DNA from 2 places in the Desulfothermus okinawensis JCM 13304 genome. Region 1 is predicted to be linked to the other one. Evidence: predicted binding sites of a transcription regulator. Region 1 holds the regulator's gene; the other holds the start of a gene.
What was found. Region 1 encodes HrcA, which represses chaperone genes, less so after heat shock. Its sites were predicted from a motif close to TGTTAGCACTCNNNNNNNNNGAGTGCTAACA; they were not measured.
Positions count from the first base shown of each region.

Region 1 (15,554 bases):
TTAGATGGGATATCTCCAACAAAATAAAACCCTTTTTTTTCACCGCAACAGGGAAATCTTTAATAAGCAGATCTGATAAATATTTATAATATTTATCTTTTTTATTTTTAAATTGCAAATAAGTCAGGTAATACTTATGAAATTTCCACTTTTTATTGTAATCTGGATCAAGAGACTTCCACTTATATAGATACGACCTGGCCTTATCTAATTCTTTATTATCCAGGGCACACTTAACCATTCTTTGTAGCAAAAGGACCTCTCTCTGCCCTGAAACCAGGTAATTATACAGGGTCTCTTCATAGTTTTTACACGCAGATTGATAGTCCCCCTTATCCCAAAGATAGTCACCAACCTCAAGTGGGGATTTCTGAGATATTTGAATCTCCTTTTTTGGAGCACAACTAAAAAAAGCAACTGTTACAAATACAAAAAACAGACCATATAGATATCTTTTCATAGCTTAAACCCTTTATAAGAAAAAAAGCCTGGACTTAAATTTTAAGCCCAGGCTCAAGATTAGAGGAGGGGGATTTGTTCTGTCAAGCACACTTATTTTTGTTCTGTATATTCAGCATCTACTACATCATCGTCTTGATCTGGATTATTTGCGCCAGCACTGGCATCACTTGACTGGGCTCCTGCCCCAGCCTGACCACCTGCCTGTTGCTGTTGATAAAGCAGTTCTGCCAGCCTGTGGGATGTCTGGGTGAGTGCATCCATTGCATTCTTAATTGCCTGTTCATCTTCACCATCCATTACCTTTTTCAACTCTTCTATTTTTTGTTCTAATTCAGCTTTTAGACCACTATCTACCTTATCACCAAGGTCCCTCATGGACTTTTCTGTTGAGTAGATAAGTGTATCTGCCTGGTTTCTCAGGTCAATCAGCCTTTTTCTCTTCTCGTCTTCTGCTTTATGCGATTCTGCTTCCTTGATGATCTTTTGAATCTCTTCTTCTGATAGACCACTTGATGGCTGTATTCTAATTGACTGTTCTTTTCCAGTTCCAAGGTCCTTGGCGGAAACATTCACAATACCATTGGCATCAATGTCAAAGGTAACTTCTATCTGAGGAACTCCCCTTGGAGCTGGTGGAATGCCAACTAGATCAAATCTGCCAAGGCTCATATTATCCTTGGCAAGTGGCCTCTCACCCTGCAAAACATGAATTGAAACAGAAGTCTGATTATCAGCTGCAGTTGTAAATATCTGACTCTTTCTTGTGGGGATAGTAGTATTCTTTTCAATGAGTTTTGTGAATACACCTCCCAGGGTCTCGATACCAAGGGAAAGTGGAGTTACGTCTAAGAGAAGCACGTCTTTCACATCACCTGATAGGATACCACCTTGAATAGCAGCACCCATTGCAACCACTTCGTCAGGATTTACACCCTTATGGGGTTCCCTTCCAAAGAATTCTTTTACTTTTTTCTGCACAAGCGGCATCCTGGTCATACCACCAACCAGAATCACCTCGTCTATGTCACTTACTGTAAGTCCAGCATCTTTGAGTGCCTGTTTACATGGCTCCAAGGTCCTGTCTACCAGATGTTCTGTGAGTGCCTCTAGCTTTGCCCTGCTGATTTTCATATTCAAATGTTTTGGACCAGTTTGATCCGCCGTAATAAATGGAAGGTTTATATCTGTTTCCAGGGCTGTGGAGAGCTCTTTTTTGGCCTTTTCCGCCGCCTCTTTGAGCCTCTGCAAGGCCATTGTGTCATTGCTAAGATCAATCCCAGTCTCTTTTTTGAATTCTTCTATTATGTGATTTAAAAGGGCCTGGTCAAAATCTTCACCACCAAGGAAGGTATCGCCGTTGGTGGCCTTAACTTCAACAACATTGTCACCAACTTCCAGGATTGAAATATCAAAGGTACCGCCACCTAAGTCATATACAGCTATCTTTTGATTTACATTTTTATCAAAGCCATAAGCCAGAGATGCAGCTGTAGGCTCATTAATTATCCTCTTTACTTCCAGTCCAGCTATCCTGCCTGCATCCTTGGTAGCCTGCCTCTGGGCATCGTTAAAGTATGCAGGAACAGTTATAACTGCTTCTTTTACTGGCTCTCCTAAATAACTTTCTGCATCTTCTTTTAATTTTCTCAAAATCATTGCAGAAATCTCAGGAGGGCTATACTTCTTTCCCTCAATTTCCACATAAGCATCGTTATTTGGTCCAGGCACTATATTATAAGGACATCTCTCCCTCCATTTTTTCACTTCTTCTGAATCATAACTACGCCCCATAAGCCTCTTTATGGCAAACACTGTCCTTTTTGGATTGGTAACTGCCTGCCTCTTTGCCAGCTCACCAACCAGCCTTTCTTTGTCAGTAAAGGCAACTATTGATGGGGTAGTCCTTCCACCTTCTGGATTAGGTATACACTTTGGCTCCTTTCCCTCCATTACATAAACACAACTATTTGTTGTTCCCAGATCTATTCCTATTATTTTTCCCATTTTCTTGTCCTCCTAACTTACCAAATTTTCTTTCATACAAAAAAATAAGTCCATTTTTCCCCTTGTAAAGGGGCTAGTTCTAATTTTCCTGTTTTTTGCTTACCATCACCTTTGCGGGCCTTAAAATCCTGTCCTTTATCTTATATCCCTTTTGCATAACTGTGGCCACCATACCAGGTTCCATATCTTCCCTTTCTTGCTGGGCCATGGCTTCATGAAAATTTGGATCAAAGGGCTCACCTATATCAGTCTTGATCTGCTCCAATCCATGATTTTTTAAGGTATTTAAAAGGATATTTAAAGTCATCTCTATACCTTCTACTATATCCTTACATGCTTCCACCTTTTTAGCGTGTTCTAAACCAAGCTCAAGGTTGTCAATAACAGGCACTATATCCTCTAAAACCTTTTCTGTTGCATATTTACAAAAATTCTCCTTATCCCTTTCCATACGCTTTCTAAAGTTGTCTGCATCTGCCTTTACCCTGAGGACCTCTTGTTGCATCTCATCTTTAATTGGACACTCAGGACATATTTTTTCCATACAGAGCTCTTTTAATTTTTCTATATCTATCTCTTCTTTATTTTCTTTAGATTCTCTTTCTTTGTCTGTGGTTTCTAAATTTTGTTCATCCTCACAAATCACCTGTGTTTGTTTTTTTTCTTCACTCATGAACCTACCTCCACTATTTATTTTTTGAGAAAAAAATTTGGCGGGAATATTAAAATTGGCCTTACAGCCTGGTCTCAAGTATTCTACTAAGCATCCTGGCCATATAGTCAACCATGGGAATTAATTTTGGATACTCCATGTGGATGGGGCCAATGGTGCCTATTATTCCAAGAGGTTCACCAAATGCACCATAGGGAGAAGAGATTATGGACCATTCCCCAAGGTCAGAATCAAAGAGTTCGTTTCCAAAGGCAATAAAAATTCCCTTACCTTGACCTATTTTGTCCAGAATTTTTAAAAATTCTGACCTCTTTTCTATATATTCCAAAAGAGACTTCATCCTCTCCACATCCCTTGGCTCTATACTGCCAATTACATTGTGGGTACCTTCCACAAATATCTCCCTCTCATCTTCTGCGTCACAAGTATACTGTGCCAATGTAAGGGCATTTAGGTATAATTCATTAAATTTTTTTCTAGCCTCTTCCATTTCCTTTAAAAGTTCCTTCTTGACTTCAAAAAGGGGCTTTCCAGAAAACCTCTCATTTAAAAAATTGCTAAACTTAACCAGGTCATTGGAATCTATTTTTGAACCATCTAAAGATATCATGCGACTGTGAACCATGCCACCATAAAACACCAAAATGGCCATAATTAGCCCTGGCTTAACCAACACAAAATCTATGTGCTTCCATTTCATAAAGGATACCTCAGGGGAGACAGCAATACCTACCAGGGCTGTTTCATCAGATATAAACTTTGACGTCCTCTCCAGGATATGAGATAATTCATAACCTATTGTATTATTGAAATGTTCTTTTATTTTCTTCTTTTCATAAAATAAAGGCTCTGGTTTTAAAATATGATTTAAATAAAATCTAAGTCCTTTTTTTGTTGGAATCCTTCCAGCAGATGTATGGGGCTGTTTTAAAAAACCCTTATCCGTGAGATCTGCCATGACATTTCGCATGGTAGCAGGACTCAGATTAAATCTGGATTTTTTGGCAACTAACCTGGATCCAACAGGTGCTCCACTCTCAATATAGGTCTCAACAACTATTGACAAAACATCTAACTCTCTGTCAGTTAATCTCTCATCCATAAGTTAGCCCCTATTATTACAATATTTCATTTCACATGTAATCACATAAAAAATCTGTGTCAAGAAAGGACATATTTTAAATAAAAACAAACTTAAGTAAATGGGACTAAAGTAGGAAGTAAATTTTTCCGATATAATACATAACAGGAATCAAAAACAAAATAAAAAAGGACAAAACTCCCATGAAGCTAAAGAAATGGTCTATGGCCTCACTAATTATCTATTCGTTGTTACTCAATTCTTGTGTCAAGTCTGCTTATTCTCCAATAAAAGATATGGTGACCACAGGATCATATTTTTACATTACCCAGGACACTTCTCCTGTAAAAGCCTGGGCCAACTTGGCCTACACAGTGGCAAAATCCATAGCAAAAACTGATTCTATTAGATCCCTCATCAAAATACATGGAGTATACATTGTGCCTGGAAAAGATACTGTTTTTGAAAAAAATTACAGGGAACTTCTGGCCACCGCCATGGTAAAAGAAAATTTTCTTGTTTCCAAAAGTCCTGATACCAGCTTAATTCTTATCTTTAACTCATATGTTATTCCTGATTTAAGTGAAGTACTTGTAAATACAAGTCTCTATAATAATGGATCTATAATCTTTAGAGATTCATCTATTTTTAATTTAAAAAACAACTCACATTCTATAACTGAGTATGAAATAAAAGTCTTGGAATATAGAAAAATTCCCATAAAAAACGATTATAAAATTTATAAGCTAGTAGACAAATAAAGGACAATAATATGAAACTTAAATTTATACTAATATCGCTACCAATCCTGTTTATATTGAGTCCTTCATTAGGTCTTTCTGAGCAAACAAAATATACAACAATCACTCAAACGACATATATAAGCCCATACCAAAATATTAACCATTTTGATTTACGAACTATTAACTTACCAAATGTAATAAGTTTAATTGCCAGACAACTTGAAAATAATATTAACTATTTAATATCACCATCTAGTGGACTTTTAATAACAACTCTATCAGATTTGAATGACCTAAACAATACATGTAGACTTGCAAGGATAATACAAGATGGATTAATATCTTATTTCACAAATAAAGGTTATATTGTGAAGGAAATAGAATTAAGAAAAAATTCTATTATAATTAAAAAGAAAAGAGGAGAATTTGTACTCACAAGGGATTTATCCAAACTCATGGATAAATATAGTGTACAGGGAATAGTAACAGGAACTTATTCAGAGATCACCAACAATTTATTTTTTGTAACTATAAAAATAATATCCCAAAAAGATAGTGCTATCTTGTCTTCTATATCTTTTTCCATTTATATTCCTAAAACATATGGATCTTTAATGATCCCAGAAAAAATTGAAAAAAATATAGATAAGAGTAAACTCCAACAAAAAATTAATCCCAAACCTATTGGGGGACCAGTAGAATTGGGATTAAAAATTTTATCAAAGAAAAACAAACAAGATGTAAAGTTAATACAAAAGAGACTAAAGGATTTGGGTTTATATAATTGGAAAATAGATGGTATTTGGGGAAAAAGGACACAAAAAGCAATGGAAATATTTAAAAAAGTAATTGGTTTGTCTCCATATAATCAGTGGGACATAAATACTCAAAAAAAATTGTTTAAAGGAACAAACATCTAGGATGATTCAAGCTATGCATAAAAACATCATAAAGATACCAGCAATATTTACACTCTTTTGTTTATTATTAGCCTGTTGTACAAACAATAAATATTTAAAAAAACAAGAGGTTGAATCACAGAGAAAGGCACATATGATCACAAACGATATTTTACTTGGTAAAAGTTATGAAGCTGCAAATTATTTAAACAAAAATTTACAAAGACTAAACATGAAGGACAAATCCATCTTAATCACCACATTCAGTGATAATGACAACTTAGAATCCTCCAATACCCTTGGAAGATTAATACCATATCTTATTGGGTCAAGACTATCCCAAATGGGTTACAAACTAGTGGACATTAGATTGAGAGATAATGACATAGAGATAAAGCCCGGATATGGAGAGTTTGTTTTAACAAGGGATTTGAACAAACTAAAAGCAGCACAGCCTGTGGGTTTGATACTCACTGGTCATTATTCAAAAATAAAAAATAAAATTTATATCCACTGTGAAATAATTTCACCAACAAACAATATTTTGATATCCAGCTATGATTTTATCCTTCCTTATACAGAAGAAAAAGGCCCTAAGGATTTCCCAATAATCATACCTAGCGTAAGGACAAGCTAGCCCAAGTTTAGCATTTTGACAAACTTGGGTTAATTTAATTTAAAAATACTATATAAATTAAATGCCATCCAATAAAATACATCTTCAGGGGAAATATTTGAATCTGCCATTAAAACAGCCTTCTCTAACACATAACTTACATTCCAGAAATTATCCAACGACACGTTGTTCTCAAAAAATCTTGCTATTTCCGTCCAGGTTTGATCCTCTAAGCTATCAATTAAAGCTCTCTCAAGGAAAAAAAACACCTCTTTAACCAGGTCCCTGTCCACCTTTTTGCCTTTTAATATATTAAAAAGTCCCTTCCCATTTTCCCAAAAATCTAAAAGTCCTTTAGTTATTTTCTCAATATCTTCTCCTGCAAAAGTCCTTGATTTCCATCTAAGGGTAAGAACAAAGCTCCTTGACCTTATAGTGGGGAGCAGTAGAGTTTTTTGGGGAGCAAGTAACACAAATAGATTTTGGTCACCAGGTTCTTCTAAAATCTTAAGCAGTGAATTTGCAGCCTGTAGGGTAAGGTTTTGAGACTCATTAAACAGATAAATCCTGTATTTCCCCTCCCTTGGGATGAGGTCCCTATCCCTTTGAATTGAGCGTACATCATCGATTTTTATGGAACCTTCTTCACCGTCTAAAATAGACAAATCTGGGAAATTATCAGTGAGTATTCCTTTACAAATGTTACACTTAAGGCAAGGAGGCCTTTTAGATGGACAATTCAGTAGGGTTGAGTAGTACTTTGCAATCCCAAGGCGATCTTTGAGTAAGCCCCCTTGTATTATTAAGACCCTAGGGGGGCTATTTTTTAAATTTTGTAGGATTCCAATAGCTCTCTTGTGTTCTGTAAAAAAATCCTTGTCCACAGAAATCAAATTACCTAAAGATTATTTGGGACCTTTCAGGACCAACAGATATAATTTTCACCTTAACCTGAAGATTATCTTCTATAAATCCAATATAATCCTTTGTAGCCTTTGGGAGTTCATCAAAATTCTTTATAGTTGAAATATCTTCATCCCAGCCTTTTAAAGTCTCATAAACTGGTTCTACATGGGCTAAGCCATTCTCTATTTGGGGTGGGTAGAATATCTCCCCATCATTATACTTGTATTTAATACAAATTTTTAGGGTCTCTAATCCAGACAAAACATCCAATTTTGTAAGCACAATTGAATTGATACTATTTAGACGAACTGACTCTCTTAGGATTACCATATCCAACCACCCACACCTTCTACGCCTCCCTGTTGTAGCACCAAATTCACCACCTTTTTGTTGGATATAATCTCCAATTTTATCCTTTAATTCAGTTGGGAATGGACCTCCCCCAACCCTTGTTGTATAACTCTTGACCACTCCCAATACCTCATCTAATACAGCCATCCCACACCCTGTTCCAGCACACACATTTGATGCTACTGTGTTGGAAGACGTAACAAATGGGTAGGTGCCATGGTCTATATCCAGATGTGTCCCCTGTGCACCCTCAAATAAAATTGACTTGCCCTTTTTTATGGCAGAATATATCTCTGTTGAAATATCTGCAAGATAAGGTCTCAGTTTCTCAAGACATAGTCCCACCTTTTCCAAAACCTCATCTACAGAGACCTCTTTTGAATTAAAGAAATTTCTAAAAAGTATATTTTTCTCCAGTAGTGCCCTTTCAATCTTTTGCCTGAGTTTGTTTTCATCCAACACGTCACATGCTCTGATTCCCACCCTTGACATTTTATCCTCATAAGCAGGTCCAATACCCCTTCCAGTTGTGCCTATCTTATTATCACCACTTTTCTTAGCTTCACGGAGATTATCCAACATCTTGTGATAAGGCATAATAAGATGGGTCTTGTAACTAATCTTCAGTCTATCTGGAGATATTGAAATTCCTGCCTTCTCAAGTTCAGCTAGTTCTTCACAAAATATCTCTGGGTCTAAAACAACCCCATTCCCGATCAAACAGAGCTTATCCTTATGGAGAATTCCAGATGGAACGAGATGTAAAATAATCTTTTTATCCCCCACTACCAGGGTATGACCAGCATTTGCACCACCCTGGAACCGGGCTATGACATCGGCGTCTTTACTTAATAGATCTACAATTTTTCCCTTTCCCTCATCTCCCCATTGGGTTCCTATAACTACTCTATTCTTTCCCATACTATTACCCCTACTTACCTTTATCCTCATCTTTAATATTTAAGAAAATAACCTTACCCTTGTCCTTTTGTCTCTTCTCAGGTTTTAATACTGGACCTGCTATATCTTTCTTTTCTCTAACTTCCATTGGGAACTTTCTATTAAATCTCTTTTCAAGGCGTGTTAAGTGGAGCCATTTTAAGTTAAACAATTGATTCTTCCATCTAACGGCCTGGATCATTGACAAAATAATTACAGACCTTTCCCATTTTTTTGATGGCTCAAATCTCTGTACCTGCTGGTAATATTTATTCCATAGACAGGCAAGTGAGGCCTCATCAAGGGACAACAACTTATCTGCTAGTTTTTCCAATATCTTATCCAACTTTCACCTCTTTACACATAAAGATTAAAATTTCCCTCAACACCACAAAAGGTAAATTACAATAACCCTTAACAAGTAATCATTCAAGTATTGATTACTGTCAAATATTGGATGAGAATTAGACCATTGACACATTAACAAGTAATGTTAAAAATAAAATTTTTTCCAACAACCAATTGATTTATTCACTGTTGTCTATTAAGAGCATAACCACTACTGCCAAAAACAATGGGAATTAGCCAAAAAGTCAATTCAAAACAAGGAGTCTTGGACATGAAAGAGATAAAAAAGATGTATCATTCTATCCTAAAGGACCCATTTCCAAGGGAGATGCATATAACTGTAGGTGACCAGGAACTTGTTTACAAAAAACGCACTTGGGTAATAGGTGGAGAGGAAAAAGGGCTAAGGTACGGAGAAAATCCCGATCAACCTGCGGCCCTATATGAGCTTTATCAAGGAACCCTGGAACTTGGAGATGTAAAATTCAGGGTGCCTTCAAAAAACTATAACCTGGTTTCTACCATAAACGAAAAAAACATGCTTCAGGCTGGAAAACATCCTGGGAAAATAAACCTCACAGATGTGGATAATGGAATTAATATACTGCAATATCTAACAAAAAAAACCGCATGTGTTATACTAAAACACAATAATCCATGTGGTGCAGCATGGTCTGATAATGGCATATTAGATGCCCTAACAAAGGCCTATTTCAGCGATAGAATTGCAGCCTTTGGGGGATCAGTGGTTACAAATAGCCCGATTAATAAAGAGGCAGCTGAGTTTATCAACAAATACTATTTTGAAGTGATTGCTGCCCCCGAGTATGAGGAGGGTACCCTGGATATTCTCTCCAGAAGAAAAAACCTGAGAATCTTAAAGATCCAAGGTCTTGCTAACCTAGATAAGCTCATCAATGAGCCTTTTTTGGATATTAAATCATTGGTGGATGGTGGAATGATTCTACAATTTTCCTTTAGAAGCAAGATCCTTTCTCCTGAAGATTTTTTGCCAGCAGAAGCGACCAAGGACGGAGACAGGATAATTGCCAGACGTCCAACTGAAAAAGAATTTCAAGACCTTGTGTTTGCATGGGCTGTTGAGGCAGGTGTTACGTCTAACTCTGTACTCTTTGCCAAAGATGGGGCAACTGTGGCAATTGGCACAGGGGAACAGGACCGAGTTGGATGCGTAGACTTGACCATACACAAGGCATATGTAAAATATGCTGACAGATTGACGTATGAAAAGACAGGGCTGTCCTTTTACGAACTAAGGCAAAAGGCTAGATCAGACAAAAAACACTCAGAGATCCTTAAAGAAATTAACTACCAAGTAGAGAAGGATAAGGGGGGACTTACTGGGTCAGTAATGGTCTCTGATGGATTTTTCCCTTTTAGGGACGGAGTGGACCTGGCAATTGAACAAGGAGTTGTTGCCATAGCCCAGCCTGGTGGTTCCTTAAATGACTATGAAGTCATCCAGGCAGCGTGTGAAGCCAGCCCACAAGTAGCAATGGTGTTTACAGGACAGAGATCTTTTAAACACTAATATAAGTAAAGTTAATCTTGATGGCCGGGAATAGATTCTAATTCCCGGCAAAAAACAAGGCCAGGGAGATTGTGAATAACCAAGTGAATTTAAAGCCAGGTTGCATCATTGAATACCTTCATTCAAATCAGTTGAATATAGGAAGTGTTCTGTCCACAGAAAAAAATCTCACCATAGTAACTCCAAATAACAGGACCATTAAACTTACCAAAAGCCGTGTACTGCCTTGGGTTGGCCCATATCTAGGACAGGATTCTCTTCGCCAAGAGATCTTAGATCAGATTCAGGTTATTGATACCCAGAGGGAGAGGATCAAATCAGAAATAAGTACTGAGGAAATCTGGCAACTTGTACACGAAGAGGTGGAGGAGTGCTCAGTTCATTGGTTGGCAGAGCTTTTGTGGGAAAGACCTGACCCCAACCACGTGGCTGGACTGGGAAGGGCATTGGTTGAAGACAAAATCCACTTTAAGTTCTTAAATCCAAACTTTAAAATATTTTCACCTGAAATAGTTGAAGCCAAAATTAATGAGATAAAAAGGGCTGAAACAGAAAAAAAATTAATTGAGACTGGGAGACAATTTTTTAGTATCCTCTGGGAAAAAAGAGAAAACCCAAAGGTAAAGTTGCCAGAGATTGATGGTGAAATAAAAAAAGAACTCACTCTTTTTTTAAAAAAAGGGATTGCCAATCCAGACAACAAATCTTTTCAAAATAAATGGAAAAAATTAACCCAAGACATCCCAGACCAACCCCACCTCCCCCTTATATTGGCCCAGACGTGGGAACTTTTACCCAAACACTATAACTACCTCTTAGATCAGGCCGATTACACGTGGGGTAATGATTGGTGTGAAAAATACAGGGAAGATATACAGGATATAAAGGAAAATTTTTATTCCTCACAAGGGATCACAGAAGAGATCCCGTTCATATCAATTGACTCAGCATCAACAAGGGATATAGATGACGCCTTTTATATAGAGGGCTCAGAACAAACTGGATATACCATATACCTGGCCTTTGCATATCCAGTATTGGGCTGGCAATTTGAAACGGAGTTAGACAAAGAAGTCCTTAAAAGGACTTCCAGCCTATATCTTCCTGAAGGCACATCCCATATGCTTCCAGAAGAACTGGGAACAGACCTATTTAGTCTCCATGCAAAAAAACCTAAGCCTGGTCTTATAATTAAAATTGATATATCCCCCCAGGGGATTATTACATCCTATGAATTCAAAAAATCATGGATTAAGGTGGCATTTAACTTAACTTATAGAGAAGTGGAACAATATTTAGAGCAGGGAAATGACCCACAACTAACCAATGCCTATAAAATAGCTTCAATACTCAGGGAACAAAGGATAAACAGAGGGGCAGTAATAATTGAAAGGCAGGAGCCCATAATCATCTTGACCCCAGCTGGCGATGATTACCAGGTGGATTTAATTCAGCCCAATTTGTGCCCCAATGCACAACTAATAGTCTCGGAATTTATGATCCTTGCTAATTCCATAACCGCTAGATGGGCACAGGCAAATGAAATTCCTCTTATATACCGAACCCAGGACATATCACTTCCCAAGGAGAGTAGTGGTATATGGAAAGATCCAGTTAAAATTTACGGGATCATTAAACTGCTTAGCGCAACCTCCTTAGAGACAACTCCAAAACCACATGCATCTTTAGGAACCCATGGATATGCACCTATAACATCTCCTTTACGGAGATATATAGATTTCCTCAATCTGGCCCAAATAGATAGGATAGTCTCTGGACACAAACCATGGACAAAAGAAAAGCTAGAATCCCTCCTGCCATATCTAAATGTGAGACTACAGGAAGCTTCCAAGATTCAAAAATTCAGAAGCAGATACTGGAAGTTGCTATATCTAAAAAGATATAGTAAAAAGCGCTGGTGGCAGGCCATAGTGGTGGATAAAGATCCCCAGTGCTACACCATGATCCTGCCCATTGAACAGCTCCTCATAAAAGTACCCCATAACCTTATCAAAGGAGACATATATTTGGGGAAAAAATTTTGGCTGAGGTTTAACAAAATAGACCCATTAAACAACCAAATAAAGGTACAAAAAGTAGAGGAGGAAGAATGGAAAAATTAATTGCCCAACTAATATGGATTGGTATTTCTTACCTTTTTGGCTCCATCCCCTTTGGACTTATAATAGCCAAATCAAAAAAAGGTATTGATCTACGAGATGTGGGAAGTGGAAACATAGGGGCTACCAATGTAGCAAGAAGCTGTGGTTTTTCTTACGGGGTCTGCACCTTTTTATTGGACGTGTTAAAAGGTGTAATCCCCATAGCTATTGGACTCAAGATATCTCCAAGTTCTATATTTATATCGTTGACTGCACTGGCTGCAATAATAGGACACATGTACTCTGTATTTTTAAATTACAAAGGGGGCAAAGGGGTTGCAACTACCATAGGTGTTTATCTTATGCTAAATTCATTTGGATTAATTATTTCTGTAATCATTACACTTTTAGTAATTTTAATTACTGGATATGTATCCTTGGGATCAATAGTACTTGTTTTGATCATGCCTATTTTTATGATCTTCCAGAAGGGATTTGTATATTTTATCCTATCTATCTTAATTATGCTTTTGGTACTAAACAGACACAGAGACAATATTGTTAGAGTATTAAAAGGACAAGAAAATACATGGAAAAAGAAGAATTAGAGTCTGTAGAAATTATACTAGAAGAGGGGCCAGTTAAATTCAAAAAAAATCAAATCATAAAAGTAATACTGGCTCCTTTTTATTCCTTTGGTACTAAGATAAAATTTATTGGAGATATCCAGAAAATATCTATTGGTTGTTATTTGGGTAAAAATATAGATAATTCAACATTACAAATAATAGATATCTTCCTGGAAAAAAATACATATGTACAAACAATTTGTCTAAAACTAAAAATACTTAATGACATTGTCCTAAATAAGAAAAATACCTTTTATTTATGGAAAAAACATTTTTCCCTTGCAAGGATAACCCTTAGTGATAAGGGATTTTTAGGAAACAGGGAAGATTTAAGTGGTCCCTTAATTGAACAACTAATAAAAAAAGAGTTACCTCTTTCCCTTTGCCTCAGCACCATAATTCCAGATGACTATTATATACTATTTAATCTTTTAACAGATATGGCCTTTTTAAAAAAAGTTGACATGATCATTACTACTGGGGGGACAGGGGTAACTGATAGGGATATCACCCCAGATGCCACTGGTAAAGTAATAGAAAGAAGGCTGTGGGGTTTTGAACATGCAATATTTTCAGAGGGATTGAAAAAGACCAAACATGCAATGATATCCAGGGCAGTTTGTGGTATTGCAAATAAATCACTTATAATTAATCTCCCTGGCAGCAAAAAGTCTGTATTGGAAAATCTGTCAACGCTACTACCAGCCTTAAAACATACCCTTGAAAAGATACAAAATGATCCAAAAGAATGTGGGATCTAGAGACCTCCCTAAAAACCTTGAAGAACACCTTGAAAATACTGTCATAAAGATATGTGTATTTAGACTCATTGTATTTATTGTTCTTTCTTTACCAATTCTAGTTATAAATATTGAAAATTTCCAATTTTCACATTCCATTGCTGTTCTTTTTGAACACAAAGACATCATTGGATTTATTATCAGCGGATTATTTTTCACATTATTTTTTATTTTAACCTGGCGTTTTTTTAAAAATATCCTCTTATTTTTTAGACTCCAACTAATAACAGATATAATACTTGCAACTTATTTTTTACTTATAACTGGAGGCATTTCTTCTAATGGAAGTTTCTTATTCCTTGCAATTCTATTCTTATATGGAAGGATATTAGGAAAAAGGGCATCACTACATATCTTTTTATCAAGTTTACTTATACTTTCGATAATTACTATATTTCAATTAAAAAGAATACAATTTCTGAATTTAAAAACACTTACAATCCATATGGCTATCTATTATTATTCTTTACAGTTATCAGCCCTTTGTCTTATCCTGTTTCTTATAAGATTAGGAGAGTCAAGGGAAGATATTCTCTTACGGGAAATAGCCAGACAAAAAGATGCCCTAAACAAGGCAAACATATTAAAGACAAAGGTATTTGACTGGGTAAATAGTGGAATCATTGTATTGGACAAATATGGAAACATTGAAAGTATAAACAAAATGGGAGCCAAAATTTTAGGTGTTGATGACAGATATGTATTAACAAAGCCAATAAAAAAAGTCTTTCATCCTTTTTCTCAGATTTTGGATAAATGGGAGGAAAGGGAACTAATTAGGGAGGAAGTCAGAGATAAAGATCGGATCCTGGGAGTTACTGTATCTAAGGCCCCCAATAATGGGGGATATTTAATAATTTTTTCTGATATAACAAAGATTAAAGAACTGGAGAATAGAGTTGTTCAGATGGAAAAATTGGCCGCTGTTGGTGAGCTTGCAGCAGGACTAGCCCATGAAATAAAAAATCCCCTATCTGGAATAAAAGGCTCCCTGCAATTATTAAATAATAGCCGTATAACCCAGGAACAAAGAAATAGATTAAATCAAATAATCTTCAGGGATATAACCAGATTGGATAATTTACTAAAGGACTTTTTATATTTTGCAAGGCCAAAGGAACCAGAGCCAGATAATATTGACTTAGAAGATTTTTTAAATCAAATAGTACTCTATATAAAGAGTGCTTATCCCCATGTAAAAGTAAGACTTACCCCTTCAATCAGGGGCAAAAAGATCATATGGGATCAGGACCAGCTAAAACAGGTTATGTTAAATTTAATCATAAATAGCATTCAGGCAATGGAAGATTCTGAAAAAAAACAAATTACAATTGGCTTTGGTAGGGACAAAAGCAAAAATTCAATGATATTTATTCAAGACACAGGGATGGGAATAGAGTTAGATCATATAAAACACATTTTTGATCCCTTCTACACCACAAAGCCTCA
Region 1 is NZ_BAAIEW010000011.1:55,016-70,569, forward strand. It holds gene ACYQ0O_RS05805 (type 1 periplasmic-binding domain-containing protein) at 1-460, opposite strand, end outside; gene dnaK (molecular chaperone DnaK) at 553-2,466, opposite strand; gene grpE (nucleotide exchange factor GrpE) at 2,546-3,139, opposite strand; gene hrcA (heat-inducible transcriptional repressor HrcA) at 3,201-4,241, opposite strand; gene ACYQ0O_RS05825 (hypothetical protein) at 4,424-4,981, shown strand; gene ACYQ0O_RS05830 (FlgO family outer membrane protein) at 4,993-5,883, shown strand; gene ACYQ0O_RS05835 (FlgO family outer membrane protein) at 5,897-6,499, shown strand; gene ACYQ0O_RS05840 (hypothetical protein) at 6,529-7,362, opposite strand; gene ACYQ0O_RS05845 (adenylosuccinate synthase) at 7,373-8,656, opposite strand; gene ACYQ0O_RS05850 (hypothetical protein) at 8,667-9,020, opposite strand; gene ACYQ0O_RS05855 (IMP cyclohydrolase) at 9,294-10,574, shown strand; gene ACYQ0O_RS05860 (ribonuclease catalytic domain-containing protein) at 10,658-12,697, shown strand; gene plsY (glycerol-3-phosphate 1-O-acyltransferase PlsY) at 12,685-13,284, shown strand; gene ACYQ0O_RS05870 (MogA/MoaB family molybdenum cofactor biosynthesis protein) at 13,266-14,066, shown strand; gene ACYQ0O_RS05875 (two-component system sensor histidine kinase NtrB) at 14,041-15,554, shown strand, end outside.

Region 2 (15,554 bases), on a different contig from region 1:
ATATTGTTTACAGGATTTATGGGTTTTTTTGGAAGTATAGTGTTGCTCCCATTATTTTTGCAAAATTTAATGAATTACACAGCAATGTGGGCTGGTTTGGTCCTGGGACCCAGTGGAATTGCAACAATGATTGTTATGTTTATTGTGGGTCGTTTATTAAATAGAGGGGTCCCTGCATATATTTTACTTATGCTGGGCCTTTCCCTAATCGCCTTTTCAGTGATCATGATGGGAAGATTTACTTTAAACGCTGGATTTTGGCAGCTTTGTTGGCCCAGGGTCATCCAGGCATGTGGAATGGGTCTGTTTTTTGTGCCCCTTACTGCTGCAACATATGTAAATATCCCTAAAGAAAAGATTGGAAATGCCTCCAGTATCTTTAATCTTTTGAGAAACTTAGGAGGAAGTTTTGGAACAGCCATTGCCACTACATACCTTGCCAGAAGTGAACAGTTTAATCAAACAATGCTTGTAAAAAATGTTGTTCCATATAGACAAGAGTTTTTGTCCATGTGGAATAAGGTAGTTGGTTTTTTGCACTATCCTGTGTTGTTTCCAATCCCTGATTCAAAACCCCTTGCTTTAATTTATATGGAGGTAAGGAGACAGACAGGGATGTTGGCGTTTAATGACAGCTTTATTTTTCTTGGAACAATAACTATGTTTTTGGTTCCCCTTGCTTTAATCCTCAGGGTAAAGCAAAAATAGATAATAGAAAAAAGATGGTGGTAGTCTAGGGTTTATCTATGCTTACAATTAGATGTGCAAAGTGCAAGAAAAAATTATGGAAATATAAAAAAATAGGAAAAGGGGAGGTGCTTAGGTGTCATAAGGACAGAATAACCAAGTCCTTTGGATGGGAAGAATCCCATGGTAAGATCTTTTGTCCAAGGTGTAAGACTCCAATTGGTATTGATAAAGGTACGTTTTATAAAATGATAGGAAAAAATTTTGTATATAATGGTACAAAGGATAATTCTTGAAATCCAATAAAAAAGACTTGAAATTTTTACGCTATATTATTATATAAATTTTTTCCACGGAGAGGTGGCCGAGCGGTCGAAGGCGGTAGTCTTGAAAACTACTGAGGGTTTACAGCCCTCCGGGGGTTCGAATCCCTCCCTCTCCGTAAGATCCCTTCCAGTTAATCCAGCCCATTGTTTTGCTAAAATAAAAGATATCTGTTAGTTTTTCGCAAGAATCCAGGAGGAGTTTTATGGTAGATGTAGCAATTTTTATTGGGAGTATATCAGATAAGGAGAAGATGTTTCCCTGTATAGAGGTTTTGGAAAAATTGGGGATTAGCTATAAATTCCACATAACATCTGCCCACAGGACCCCCAATAGGACAGAAAATTTAATCAAGGACTTAGAAGAAAAGGGGTGTAAGGTATTTATTTGTGCTGCTGGACTGGCGGCCCATCTTGCTGGGGCAGTTGCCGCAAGGACCACAAGGCCTGTTATTGGAGTGCCTATAAATGCGTCTTCTTTAGGTGGAATAGATGCGCTACTTTCCACTGTACAAATGCCCCCTGGATATCCCGTTGCCACTGTTGCCCTTGATAGGGTTGGGGCACAAAACGCTGCCTACTTAGCAGCCCAGATACTTGCAGTATCTGATTTTCAATTGGAAAAAAGATTAAAGGAAATAAGAGAAGAGATGGCTCGTTTTGTGGAGGAATCTGATAAAAAATTATAAGTTATTTCAATGTATTAGATAAAAAAATAAAAAATTTTGCTTTCTGCTCTTTACAACTAAAAAATCGGCTTTATATATAGAGGCGAACTTTGTGTAACAGGTTTATGTGTCAATTTGTTAGCACTCATAAAAGATGAGTGCTAACAATTAATTGGGATAGTTAGAAACAACAAAATAAAACGGAGGTGGAGGCTATGAAGTTAAAACCATTGCATGATCGTGTTTTGGTAAAGCGTTTAGAAGAAGAGGAAAAGACCAAGGGTGGAATCATCATTCCTGACACTGCAAAGGAAAAACCAATAAAGGGTGAGATCATTGCTGTTGGTCCTGGAAGGCTTACTGATGACGGGAAGAGGATTGAGATGTCTGTAAAGGTTGGGGACAAGGTAATGTTCAGCAAATATGCAGGGACAGAGGTAAAGATTGAAGGTGAAGAATATCTCATTATGAGAGAAGACGATATTGTTGCCATTATTGAAAATTAATTTTTAAAAGGAGGTGCTGAGTATGCCTGCAAAGGAAATACTATATAGTGAGACTGCTAGAGCAAAATTAAAGGCTGGTGTTGATAAGCTTGCAAATGCTGTAAAGGTAACTTTGGGGCCAAAGGGAAGAAATGTTGTTATTGAGAAGTCTTTTGGTTCTCCAGTAATTACCAAAGACGGTGTTACTGTGGCAAAAGAGGTTGAATTGGAAGATAAATTTGAAAACATGGGCGCTCAGATGGTAAAAGAAGTTGCCAGTAAGACCTCTGACATTGCTGGTGATGGTACCACAACAGCAACCATCCTTGCCCAAAAGATATTCAATGAAGGTATCAAGCTGGTTGCAGCTGGCAGAAACCCAATGATCATCAAAAGGGGAATTGACAAGGCAGTTGATGCAGTGGTGAAAAAATTAGAAGAAATAGCTGTTCCAACCAGAGATGAAAAGGACATTGCACAGGTAGGAACAATTTCTGCTAACAATGACCCAACAATTGGAAATTTAATTGCCGACGCAATGAGTAAGGTAGGTAAAGAGGGTGTAATAACAGTAGAAGAGGCCAAGGGCCTTGAAAACACCTTGGACTTTGTAGAAGGTATGCAGTTTGATAGGGGTTATCTCTCCCCATACTTTGTAACCAATCCTGACAAGATGACCTGTGAGTTGGAAAATGCATACATCTTGATCCATGAGAAGAAGATCTCTGCAATGAAGGATCTTTTGCCTGTGCTTGAACAAGTTGCAAAACAGGGCAAACCTCTTTTAATCATTGCTGAAGATGTGGAAGGTGAAGCCCTTGCTACACTGGTTGTGAACAAGCTAAGGGGAACATTGCAGGTATGTGCTGTAAAGGCCCCTGGTTTTGGCGAGAGAAGAAAGGCAATGTTGCAGGATATTGCTATCTTGACAGGTGGTCAGGTAATTTCCGAGGATTTAGGTATCAAACTTGAAAATGCTACTTTAAATGACCTTGGTGAGGCCAAGAAGGTAGTTATTGACAAAGAGAATACTACAATAATTGATGGTGCTGGTAAACCTGAAGATATCAAGGCCAGGGTAAACCAGATAAGGGCTGAAATTGATGAGACCACATCTGATTATGATAGAGAAAAATTACAGGAACGTCTCGCCAAATTGGTTGGTGGTGTTGCAGTAATCAATGTTGGTGCTGCAACTGAGACAGAGATGAAGGAAAAGAAGGCCAGGGTGGAAGATGCACTAAATGCAACCAGGGCTGCTGTTGAAGAAGGTATTGTTCCTGGCGGTGGTGTTGCCTTGATAAGGTGTCTTGAGGCTGTTGAGGCTGTAAAGGCAGCTGATGAAGATGAAAAGGCTGGCATTGAGATTATCAAGGCTGCTTTGACTGAGCCTCTTCGTCAGATCTGTGCAAATGCAGGTTATGAGGGTTCTTTAGTAGTTGAGAAGGTAAAATCTGAAAAGGACTCCTTTGGATTTAATGCAGCTACTGGAGAGTATGAAGACCTCTTAAAGGCTGGTGTAATTGATCCAAAGAAGGTTACAAGAATTGCAATCCAGAATGCATCTTCTATTGCATCTCTACTATTGACCACTGAGGCTGCAATCTGTGAAAAACCAGAAGAAAAAGATAAAAATATGCCACCAGCTCCAGGGGGAATGGGCGGCATGTACTAATAGATATGGATTTTAGAGGAGTTAAAAAGGCTGGTCTTTTAAGACCAGCCTTTTTTTGTTTTATGGGAGGGATATATGATGATTATCCAGGAATATAGATTTGGATATATGAAAATTTCAGGTAAGGGTTATACAACAGATTTGAAAATAATTGGGGATAAGGTCATATCCAATTGGTGGAGGAAGCAGGGACACAGGGTTTTTAAAGGGGATGTAGAGGATTTGATAAAAGAGGGTGTTGAAGTTATTATTATTGGACAGGGAGATCCTGGTATGATGAGGGTAGATACATCCCTTAAAAATTATTTGAAAAAACATAAAATTAAACTTATAGAAAAACCAACAAAAGAAGCCATTTTTGAGTTTAATAGGCTATATGATAACGGTATAAAAATTGGAGCGGGATTTCATTTGACCTGTTAAAATATTGTGTTGAGATTTAAAGGTGGAGAAAATATGAGCATGGAAACTATATTTATAATTGGTGGGTGTAAGAGTGGAAAAAGTAGTTTTGCTTTAAAATTAGCTGAAGAATATCGAAAAGTAAGAAAGATCTACGTGGCCACCTCTGTGGTAATGGATGATGAAATGAAAGATAGGGTTGAAAAGCACAAAAAGGAAAGGGGGCATGGATGGGAGACATTAGAATGCCCATACGACCTTCCCAGGGGTTTAAAGTCAATTCAGGATAAAAAATCAGTTGTGCTTGTAGATTGCCTAACAATGTGGATAAACAATCTCCTATACAGGGGAGAGGAAAAAGAGGAGATAGAAAGAGATATTGAGGAGCTTATAAAGGTTATAAGGGAGAATGAGGGCATTTTCATCTTTGTGTCAAATGAAGTTGGGATGGGAATCGTGCCGGCAGATGGAGTTTCTCGTAAGTATAGAGATATTGTGGGGATACTTCACCAAAAAGTAGCTCAAATAGCAGATAAGGTATATTTTGTGACCTGCGGTATTCCAAATCTCATAAAAGGATAGAAATATGCTAAAGAATTTTCTTGGATGTCTTGTGTTTTTAACCACCATCCCTATACCCAAATACTTAAAATTAGAGTTTTCCCCAGAGAAGATAAGGCCATATTTCCCAATGGTGGGTCTATTTATTGGTATTTTAGTGGGCCTATTTGATTTTTTCATGCAAAAAATTTTTCCAATTAGTACTGTGTCTTGGTTAGATGTGACATTGTTAATTGTTTTAACTGGTGGCCTCCATCTAGATGGTCTTGCAGATACTGCAGATGGAATATTTAGCCATAGACCCCTTGGGGAAAAGTTAAAAATAATGAAGGATTCAAGGATAGGAGCAATGGGGGTATTGGCCATAATTATTTTTCTTGGAATTAAATATTTTGGTATTAGGGATATTGGAAGTAGCAGGTTCTTAAAGATATGTTTGATCCCAGCCTATTCACGGGTTTCTATGTTAATTGCAATGAGGTTTTTAGGTTACTGTAGGGAGATGGGAACAGCAAAGGGGTTCTTTGAATCTCCAGTAAAACCAACAGAATTTGTTCCTTTTATTCCTATAATGTTGGCATCCATTTATTTGGGCAAGGGTTTTATCTTATTAAACAGTCTATTTTTTATTGTTACCTTTTTGTTGATTTGTTTTTACAAAAAGACCTTGGGTTGTATTACTGGGGACACCTTAGGTGGCATGTGTGAGGTTGTTGAATCTATTTTATTTTTAATCTTGTAGGAGAGAATACCCATGAGAATTTTTTTGGGAATCCCTCTTCCCAATGAATACAAGAAAATTTTAACACAAATAAAAAATAAGTGGTCAGATTCGCTGTATTCAAAAATTAAATGGACACAAGAGAAAAATTTTCACTTAACCTTATTTTTTATTGGTGAAGTCCAGGACATAAAGGTGGAAGAAATAAAAGATATAATAAAAACTAATTTGTCTCCATTTGTTTTCAAAGCAGGTGGTGGAGGATATTTCCCTAATATAAAAAGACCCAGAGTCATATGGGCTGGATGTGAAAAAGGGGGTAGGAAGTTGGTAGAACTCTTCCAAGATATCTCTACTTGTTTATCTTCAGTGGGAATTGTAGGAGATAGTAAACCATTTAGACCACACCTCACCCTTGGGAGGATAAAATACGCACACTCCAGAGACAATTGGGTGGAGCTAATAAAATATTTAAACGACCTTAGCTGGCCAGAGACGAAAATTGATAGGTTTATTTTGTGGAAAAGTACACTTAAACCAACTGGTCCAATTTATACACCATTAAAGGAATTTTACTTGAAATAGTCAAAATCTACACATAATCTCCGCGGCTTAGCCTTGCCTTCTCAGATAAGGCCATTATCTTAAGTTCATTGACAATATCTGTGACTTCTTCCTTGGGATCAATTTCACCCTCATTTAATTTATTTTCTATATGTGATAACTGGTCTAGAATTGAGTTCAGGGTATTTTCTGAATCCCTTAAATTGCCAGCAGAAAGATCCTGGGAATATTTTTCCCACTTATCCAAGCTAGATTCAATTTTATCCATAACTATACTTAAGCCTTGATTTTGTTTGAGTCTCAGGGCAGCCTCTAATTCCTGGAATTGGATTTTTTCAGTTGAGATAGGGGTAGTGGGGATTTTTTCTTGATCTTGGCTTATTTCTTTTTTTAAGAATTCATCAAATTCATTTGGGGATTTTTTCCTTGTCTTGTCTGGTGCTTGCAGTAAATTTTTTTCTATGTCACCTATCTTGATCTTTACCATCTCATCTCCTTTTGCAAAGGAAAATAGTTATTATTAACAGGGAAATCCTTTCCCTATCTTATTTATTTGATTTTAAAAAGCAAGAACTTTGCCATAAATTTAGTTAACCCAAGTTTTGACAAATTTGGGGAGAGAGTAAAAAACACTAGGAGGCGATAAATTGGTAAAAATAGACCATGCAGTTGATCTCATAAAAAAAGGTGGGGTAATTATTTTTCCAACTGAGACCCTATATGGCATTGGAGGAAATTCTCTGGATAAAAGAGCAGTTAAAAAGATATTTGAGATAAAAAAAAGACCCTTAAGTAAGGTCCTCCCTGTAATTATAGGCAATATTTCACAAATAGACTTCCTGGTTGAATCATTTGAGTATGTTCCAATGGATTTAATCTTAGACCATTTTTGGCCAGGGCCCCTATCAATTCTTTTCCCTGGAAAAAAAGATCTCCCAAAAGGTATTTTAAGTGGAAAAGGATATGTGTGCGTCCGCCTAACCTCCCATCCCATTGCAAGGAAATTGTGTGTAAAATCTGGTTTTCCTTTATTTGCAACCAGTGCAAATAGATCTGGCATGCCAAGTCCAAAGTCATTTGAGGAAATTGATGCAGATGTATTAGGTATGGTTGATATGGCCCTTAATTTAGGGCCAAGACCTTCAGGGGTCAATCCTTCTACAATAGTAAAGTTTGTTGAAAAGAATATAGTGGAAATATTAAGACATGGAGAAATATCCTGTGAAGACTTAAGAAGGGTAGGACTATATGTAAAATAAAAAAGGGAGGAAAAATCCTCCCTTAAAATTGTATCATAAATTTCACAAACATAATTATCCTGGACGTACAATAAGTAGCCATGCTTCTGATACAGCAATAGTCATGATCATGTAGGGAAAAGCTACTTTCATAAATTCCATAAAAGTGGTCCTATATCCCTTTGATTCAGCAATACCAATTGTAACAACATTTGCAGATGCACCTATTATAGTGCCATTTCCTCCGAAACATGCACCCAGGGCAAGTGCCCACCAAAGGGTATTATGAGCCTCTGGAATAACATGGGAGAGATAACCTACAATTGGTAACATGGTGGCTGTAAAAGGTATGTTGTCTATAAAGGCAGACATTATAGCTGCTACCCATAGGATAAAGGTGCATGCTGCCACAAAGTTACCCTTTGAGAGTTTTAAGATCCAATCAGCAACAAGGTCCAAAAGTCCCGTTGATTCAACAGCGGAAACTAACATAAAGAGAAAAATAAAGAACATAAGTGTTGGCCATTCAATATCCTTTTCAATAAGTTCCATTAGGTCAATTTTGTCCATGAGTACAGCTATTGTGACCAGAACAGCTGCACCAAATAGGGCAGCAATTGAAACTTCCATGTGCCAAATAGATTCAGTCAAAAATAGGAAGATTACAAATGCAAGTACGCCTCCCCCATATGCAAGTAACTTAGAGTCAGTTATTTTGTATTTTTCCTTTAATTCCAAAATATAATCATCTACATTTTCTACCTTTGCCTTGGCAAATTCCTTGCCCCATATAAGTTTAGTGTAGACCACAAGTATGATCATACACACCAGACATATTGGGGCCAGGGCCTCTACAAATTTTACAAAGCTTAAGCCTGCATAGGATCCAATCAATATGTTGGGTGGGTCACCAATTAGCGTTGCAGTACCACCTATGTTGGATGCCATAACCAAAGGAATTAAAAGGTGAAGGGGATTAATATTTAGGGCCACACATATTTCAACAGCCACACCAGTTAGAAGTAGCATTGTTGTTACATTGTCTAAAAAAGCAGAAGTAAACGCTGTAAAGAACATAAGGATTATTGACAACAAAAAGAAATTTCCCTTTGCAAGACTATAAGATTTATACGCACACCACTGGAAAATACCGGTGTTTTTCAGTACTCCAATTATTATCATCATTCCCATAAGGAGGAAAATAACATTCATGTCAATTGATGCAATAGCTGCCTCATAGCTCAAGATGTGGTACTGTGGATTAAAAGTCCCTATTGTATAAGATAAAATGAGCATGGTAGCTGCACCTAACATAGCAGCAATGGTCCTGTGGAGAAGTTCAAAACCAATGATTACATATACCAGAAAAAATACACCAGTTGAAACCCAGAAGGCTGGACCCAATACCCTTTTTAAGATAATATCTCCACTGAAATATATATTCTTATCCTTCATTGCCAGGGTCTTAGGGTCTAATTTTAATACTTCAGTTTTGTAACTTGCCTTAAATATCTCTAGTTTTATATGAAGAGACTTTAGTTCCTCTTTTGAGATGAAAAATCTTGATAAGAATTTTCCATTTTCAGCTGTTTCAAGCTCATCCACTTGTTTTTCCCCAAAAAATACCTTTACCTCTGCCTCGCCAACTGGTTCGCCGTGGGTATTTTTTATAATACCAGCGAGGTTAACGTAGATTGCATCTTTGTGTGGTCTTTTGGGTGGGGTAACGTTTCCATGGCTGGCCAGGGCCAGGGAAGAAGAAAATAGTAGTAATAACAGAATATAAACTAGCCTTTTTTTCATGAGTTCCTCCTATTTAGTTGGAAGATTTATAAGCGCTTGTTCATATTGTTGATTTTGGATTATGTCAAGAAAATGTTGTACAAATATTTTTTTAATGCATTATGATATGGAGTCAGTATCAATCTTACAATATGAAGATGATTTATCAATATCTATAATTTTAACACCTTTTACATATTCCTTAGTAGAGTAATGGGTTATATTTTCTAATTTATAGGTTATTTCTTTAACCCTTTCCAGTTGTCTTTTGAGCTCAATACAGTTTTCATCATTGGGATACTCATCTAATATTTCTCCAACTATAAACATCATATTCTGAAGGGGTTGATTCATTTCATGACAAGTGGCTCCAGCCATTTCCAATACCCCTTGTAGTTTTTCCCTCATGAGTTTTTCCTGAGCTGCTCTCTTTAAGTCAGTGACATCTCTAGCCACTGCAATTAAACAGTCCCTATTATCATACTGTATCTTGTGTGCAGACCATAAAACGTCTATTATTGAGCCATCTTTTTTCTTAAATTGCACCTCTGCATTACAGATCTTTCCGTATTTTTTCAAAAGGTTATGAAGTTCATCTCGTTGTTTAGGGTCTGCCCATATCCCAAGATCCATTGAACTTTTTCCTATGACCTCTTTCTTATTGTATCCAGTTGTGTCCAAAAATGCTTCGTTTACTTCCAAGTAGATACCTTCGTCCACGGTACTTATGACGATCCAGTCAGGTGACAGTTTAAATGCCTTTTCAAATTTTTCTTCTGATTTTTTTAGTTGTTCTTTGGCCAGTTGTTCCTCAGTGTTATCTAAGAAAAATCCAAGAATAGATTCTTTACCGTTATACAGAATAGAACATACACTTTCTAAAATATATTTTGTTTCTCCATTTTTGTCTTTGATTTTGTTTAAAAATGGTTTGTCCCTATCCCCTTTTAACATGGCTATGGCATACTGTCTCACTTCATCCCTGTTTTCCAAGGCTATTAATTCAATTGGGGAGATACTCTTCAGTTCACTAAATGAATATCCAGTTATCTTTTCAAATTGGGGATTTACATAACTAAATTGCCTTTTTGTAATAATATATATTCCTATGGGCGAATGCTTGAAAAGTAAAGATACCAATTGGGTGTTTAACTGGGGTCTTAGCCTTAGTTCATCTATATTATCTGTCTTTTCCATAGAGATCCATTGCTCCCCATTTATATTTTGTCAAAAGAAAGGGGCTAGATAGCCCCAAAACATTCCCATCAATTTTTTGTCTTTATTTTAAGTCTTAAATTTTTCCCAGGTATTAGATGAAAGACACCTTTCCCCATGGGTGACCATTAATATTGGAAGGTTTAGCTCATTTGCAACTTTCACTGCCTTTTCTGGGCTAAGGGCAAAAAAACCAGTAGCCAATCCATCAGCAAGACAGGCAGTCTTGGACATAACAGTACAACTGATGGTTCTTTGTGGAGATAGATCTAGATCTTTATCAATTATATGAAATATTTTCTTGGAATGGTCAAAGTAATTTCTGTAATTACCAGAGGTGGCAATGGCAAGGTGGGATAATTTTACTGTTTGTATATATTTCTTTTCCATATGGGGATCTTCTATACCTATTGTCCACTTCTGTTTACCATCTTTATCTCCTATTAGGCGAATATCTCCTCCAGCATCTATAAGGGCATGCTTTATTCCATATTTTGAAATGACTTCTGCTGCTTGATCCACGATATATCCTTTTGCAATGCCGTCCAAGGTAATCTTTGTCTCTTTGGACAGGGTAATTTTTTTGGGTGAGATGTGTATATTTTCCCATCCAACATAGGGTAAGATCTCTCTAATCTCCTCAAGTTGCGGGAATTTTCCGTGAACCCTGAGTTCTTCTTCAATTGTTTCCAATAGAGGCAAAATAGTGATGTCAAATTTTTCTGAACAGAGCTTGGCAATTGACTGGGATTTTTTAAGTAAGTCAGAAAACTCAGGTGGAACATCATTTAAGGTTTTGTTTTCGTTTAAGTAAGATATATGACTATTTGGATTAAATCTATCAAATATATCTATTAGCTTTTTCATTTTTGAAAAGGCCATTTCCTGTGCTTTAACCGCTCTTTCCTTTGACTGGTCATAAATAGTTATGGTCACATAAGTACTCATAAGGGGTAGGGTACGGGAGACCTTCTTTAGTTTATCAAATTCTCTGCTAAATACAGGTTCTACTGAAACAATGGAAAATGTACTTGCCGCAGTTAAAAGGCCTAGGATTTTTAGACAATCTCTTCTTGTATACCTTTTGTTTGCCATATTTTTTCCCTAACCTTTTTATGTTTTTTTTAGTCTTGTAAGTTAATATTGAGTTTCCTGTCAAGGAATATTAAAGTTGACCATTGATTTAATGTACATGTGTTATTAACAACTTGAAATGGTTTAAAAAAACAACTAATAGATTTTTATTGTTTTCTGTCTTAGTTTTTCTTACTATTTTTCCATTGTATAACTAATTATCTATACAGGAGTTGAAATTATGGGAAATTTTGAGGTGAAGAAGAGTATTCATGAGATAAATAAAAAGATCAAAGAGGGAAAGGCAGTGGTGGTTACTGCTGAAGAGATGGTGGATATTGTAAAAACTGAAGGGGTAAAAAACGCCTTCAAAAGGGTAGATGTTGTCACAACTGGTACATTCGGTGTAATGTGTTCTTCTGGAGCGTTTATAAATTTTGGTCACACCAAGCCCAAAATAAAGGCATCTAAGGTATGGTTAAATGATGTAGAAGCCTACGCTGGTATAGCAGCAGTTGATTGCTTTATAGGGGCCACCCAGGTCCAGGAAGATGATCCTTTAAATAAAGTTCATCCTGGCCGGTTTAGATATGGTGGTGGACATGTAATTGAAGACTTGATAGCTGGAAGGCAGGTTAAACTAAAGGCAAAGGCATATGGTACAGACTGTTACCCTTTAAAGGAATATGAGGCAGTTGTTACTATAAATGATTTGAGAGATGCCTTTTTATACAATCCAAGGAATGCATATCAAAATTATAATTGTGCAGTGAACCTCTCAAAGAGGACAATATACACTTATATGGGGGTCCTGAGACCAAACCTTGGGAATGCTACGTATTCCACTTCAGGGCAACTAAGTCCCCTTTTAAATGATCCTTTTTATTGGACAATTGGTGTAGGTACAAAGATTTTCCTTGGAGGGGCAGTTGGTGTGGTCTCGTGGAGGGGGACACAACATAACCCAAATGCAATGAGAGGGGAAAACGGAATTGTAAAAGAGGGTGCTGGGACCTTAGCTGTTACAGGTGATATGAAACAGATGTCTCCTAGATATATTAGAGGCGCCTCAATTCTAGGTTATGGGTGTTCGCTTATGGTTGGTATTGGAGTGCCAATTCCCATTATAAATGAGGAAATGGCCTATTTCACAGGTCAGTCAGATGCAGACATCTATTGCCAGGTGGTGGACTATGGTATTGATTATCCAAATGCAATAGATAGATCCCTGGGAGAGGTGAGTTATATGGAACTTCGCTCAGGAAAGATAAATGTAATGGGTAAGGAGATTCCAACTGCTCCTTTGTCCAGTTATTTTATGGCACGGGAAATAGCCTTAAAGCTGAAAGATTGGATAATTAAAGATAAATTTACCTTAGGTGAAGTCCAACTTCCTCTTCCAACAATAGATTTTAAAGGGTCCATTGATGCTGGTGATAGATAGATTCTACAGGGATTTTACCTCCACTAAGAGGTGGGCTACCTATAGGGTAAAAGTGGAATCATCGGACCTCTACATAAGGACAAAGGATGAATACTCTTCATTTGTGAAAAAGAAGCTCATTAAACTTAGAAAGGATATTGAGGCAGAGATAAGGAGATGCCCTGCGTTTTTGACTTCATTTGAGCCTATTTTGCCAAAATTCCACAATATTCCAGAGGTAGTAAAGATTATGTACAGGGCATCTGAGAAGGCTGGTGTTGGTCCAATGGCATCAGTGGCTGGCGCTATTGCACATATTATAGGGGAAGAGTTGTCAAAAAAGAGTGAAGAAGTAATTGTTGAAAATGGAGGTGATATTTTTATTAATGTAAAAAAAGAGGTGAAGATGACTGTTTTTGCAGGAGATTCTCCATTTTCAGGAAAGATTGGTCTAAAAATTTCTCCTGATATGTCTCCTGTTGGGGTATGCACTTCCTCTGGATCTGTTGGCCATTCCATGAGTTTCGGTAGGGCTGATGGATTTACTGTAATATCAAAGGATACTGCCCTAGCTGATGCAGTAGCCACAGGAGGGGCAAATAGGATAAAATCCAAAAATGATATAGAAAAAGCTATTGAATATGGCATGTCAATTGATGGAGTTTTAGGCGTGCTTGCAATATACAAAGATGTAATAGGGGCGAAGGGTATAATTGAATTCTGTGAAATATAAAAAATAAGAGAGAGTTAAATTATGGGTGAAAAAAATATAAAAAAAAATGTGCTGTTAATTTTTAGTAAAGATGTTATGTATAATCCTGTAATTTACAAATTGGCAGCAGACTTTAGGATAATATTTAATGTCTTAGAGGCAAAGATCTTTCCCCGTCAAGAAGGAAGGCTTATATTGCAATTAATTGGAACTGAAGAGCAAATTAATGAAGGGGTTAGTTATCTTATTGATGAGGGTGTTAAAGTAGAGGTCCTTGCAGAAAAGATTAAAAAGGATGAAAATGTTTGTGTGCACTGTGGTGCATGTCTTGCTGTTTGTAGGTCTGATGCAATATATTATGACAAGGCAAGTGCTAAGATTATGTTCTCTGCAGAACATTGTGTTGCGTGTGGACAGTGTGAATTAGTGTGTCCAGTGGGTGCTGTTAGGACAGCATCTATAGACATGGAAATAATATAAATTAAATAGGACGATTAATATGGAAGAATATCTTGAATTTGAACAAATAGATTCAAATACCTCTCCTTTGGACAGAGTATTTGATAATAAGTCTAGCTTTAGAAAAGAATATAGAATACAAACAGAAGGTAATATTGATGTTAGCTTTAAAGGTAAATTATATAAAGTGTCCAATTTATCTACAGCGGGATTTCAAATACTATTAAAAGATATAGATGATATAAATAGTGATACCAAATTGGATTTTAAATTATTCTTTGACAATGATGAAATAAATGGTGTATGTTTAGTGAAGTATATTGAAAAAATAGATCTAGACCTATTTGCTGCTGGAATAAAAATAGAATCTTTTTTAGATAAAGAGCAGAAGCAAAAATACGTAAGGTATGTAGAAAAGATACGGAATAAAGTGTTAGATGAGAAAACAGATGCCTAATAACAAAGAAAGTCTCTTAGAGGAAATTTTGACTTCATCCAATGGGGATTCAAAAGAGGCAAATGACCTTTTGGATTTTATTGAAAATTTGGCTTCAGACATGCTAGATGCAGGCCATACCCATGAGAAGTCGGTATGTGGAACAAAAAAAACAACAAAAAAGAAAGTCATTAAAAGGACTTATTATTTGAGGAAAGAGCTTATAACTCTTTTAAGTGAAGCAGAGAATAAACTAAAGGAAATAAAACATTCTAAAAGATTTATTTCCCAAAAAAGGGTGACAAAATCAAAGATCGTTAATTTGGCCCTTGAGTTGTTGCTAAACGATTTTGCAGAAAAAGGGGAAGACAGTTTTTTATTTAAAAGGCTTTTTGTCAAAATTCTGGAGAAAGATTGATGATAATTATTGAGTGCCCAAAATGCAAACATAAGCATAAGATTCCAAAGGAAAAGTTGCCAACCACCCCAAAGGTAGCTAGGTGTAAGATTTGTGGCCATAGGTTTTCAGTAAATTTTAAACAAAGAGATTCATCTGTTAGAAAGATTGGTGTGTGTATAAGCAAAGGTGGGGTTGGGAAAACCACCACTTCTGTAAATATAGCAGCTGGTCTTGCCCTTGGAGGCTACAGGGTGCTTTTAGTGGATACAGATACACAAGGACAATGCAGCTTTTTACTTGGAGTTAAGCCACCAGCAGGCTTAACAGAATTTGTCTTGGAGGAATTGCCCCTTGAAAAATGTCTCTATAGGGCAAGAGAAAACCTCTATCTCCTTGCAGGGGGTAGAGGGCTTGCTGGGGTCAAGCGTTTGATAGATAGGGAGTATTTTGGTGGGGAGAGGACCTTATCAGAGGCCATTTCAAAGATTCATGGTGATTTTGACTATGTGATTGTGGACACATCCCCTGGTTGGGATTCGCTATCTGTCAATGTTATGTTTTATGTTAATGAGGCATTAATACCAGTATCCTTGGAGATTATGACAATTCAGGCCCTGGCCCAGTTTTTAAAGACCATTGCCGGGATTCAAAAATATAGGCCTGAATTTGAGATAAAATATATAGTGCCCACATTTTTTGATATGAGGGTAAAGAAGAGGACCATGGCAA
Region 2 is NZ_BAAIEW010000012.1:2,749-18,302, reverse strand. It holds gene ACYQ0O_RS06040 (DHA2 family efflux MFS transporter permease subunit) at 1-708, shown strand, start outside; gene ACYQ0O_RS06035 (hypothetical protein) at 747-983, shown strand; tRNA gene ACYQ0O_RS06030 (tRNA-Ser) at 1,042-1,129, shown strand; gene purE (5-(carboxyamino)imidazole ribonucleotide mutase) at 1,217-1,699, shown strand; gene groES (co-chaperone GroES) at 1,885-2,184, shown strand; gene groL (chaperonin GroEL) at 2,207-3,838, shown strand; gene ACYQ0O_RS06010 (Mth938-like domain-containing protein) at 3,914-4,261, shown strand; gene cobU (bifunctional adenosylcobinamide kinase/adenosylcobinamide-phosphate guanylyltransferase) at 4,295-4,822, shown strand; gene cobS (adenosylcobinamide-GDP ribazoletransferase) at 4,827-5,543, shown strand; gene thpR (RNA 2',3'-cyclic phosphodiesterase) at 5,556-6,107, shown strand; gene ACYQ0O_RS05990 (hypothetical protein) at 6,115-6,573, opposite strand; gene ACYQ0O_RS05985 (L-threonylcarbamoyladenylate synthase) at 6,734-7,345, shown strand; gene ACYQ0O_RS05980 (ArsB/NhaD family transporter) at 7,400-9,127, opposite strand; gene ACYQ0O_RS05975 (PAS domain S-box protein) at 9,227-10,303, opposite strand; gene ACYQ0O_RS05970 (FAD:protein FMN transferase) at 10,391-11,416, opposite strand; gene ACYQ0O_RS05965 (homocysteine biosynthesis protein) at 11,637-12,839, shown strand; gene ACYQ0O_RS05960 (UPF0280 family protein) at 12,823-13,551, shown strand; gene ACYQ0O_RS05955 (NIL domain-containing protein) at 13,573-14,010, shown strand; gene ACYQ0O_RS05950 (PilZ domain-containing protein) at 14,030-14,446, shown strand; gene ACYQ0O_RS05945 (hypothetical protein) at 14,439-14,843, shown strand; gene ACYQ0O_RS05940 (AAA family ATPase) at 14,843-15,554, shown strand, end outside.
Region 2: groES (co-chaperone GroES) is a predicted target of HrcA. The motif match lies at 1,815-1,845, and genes of this name have one in related genera.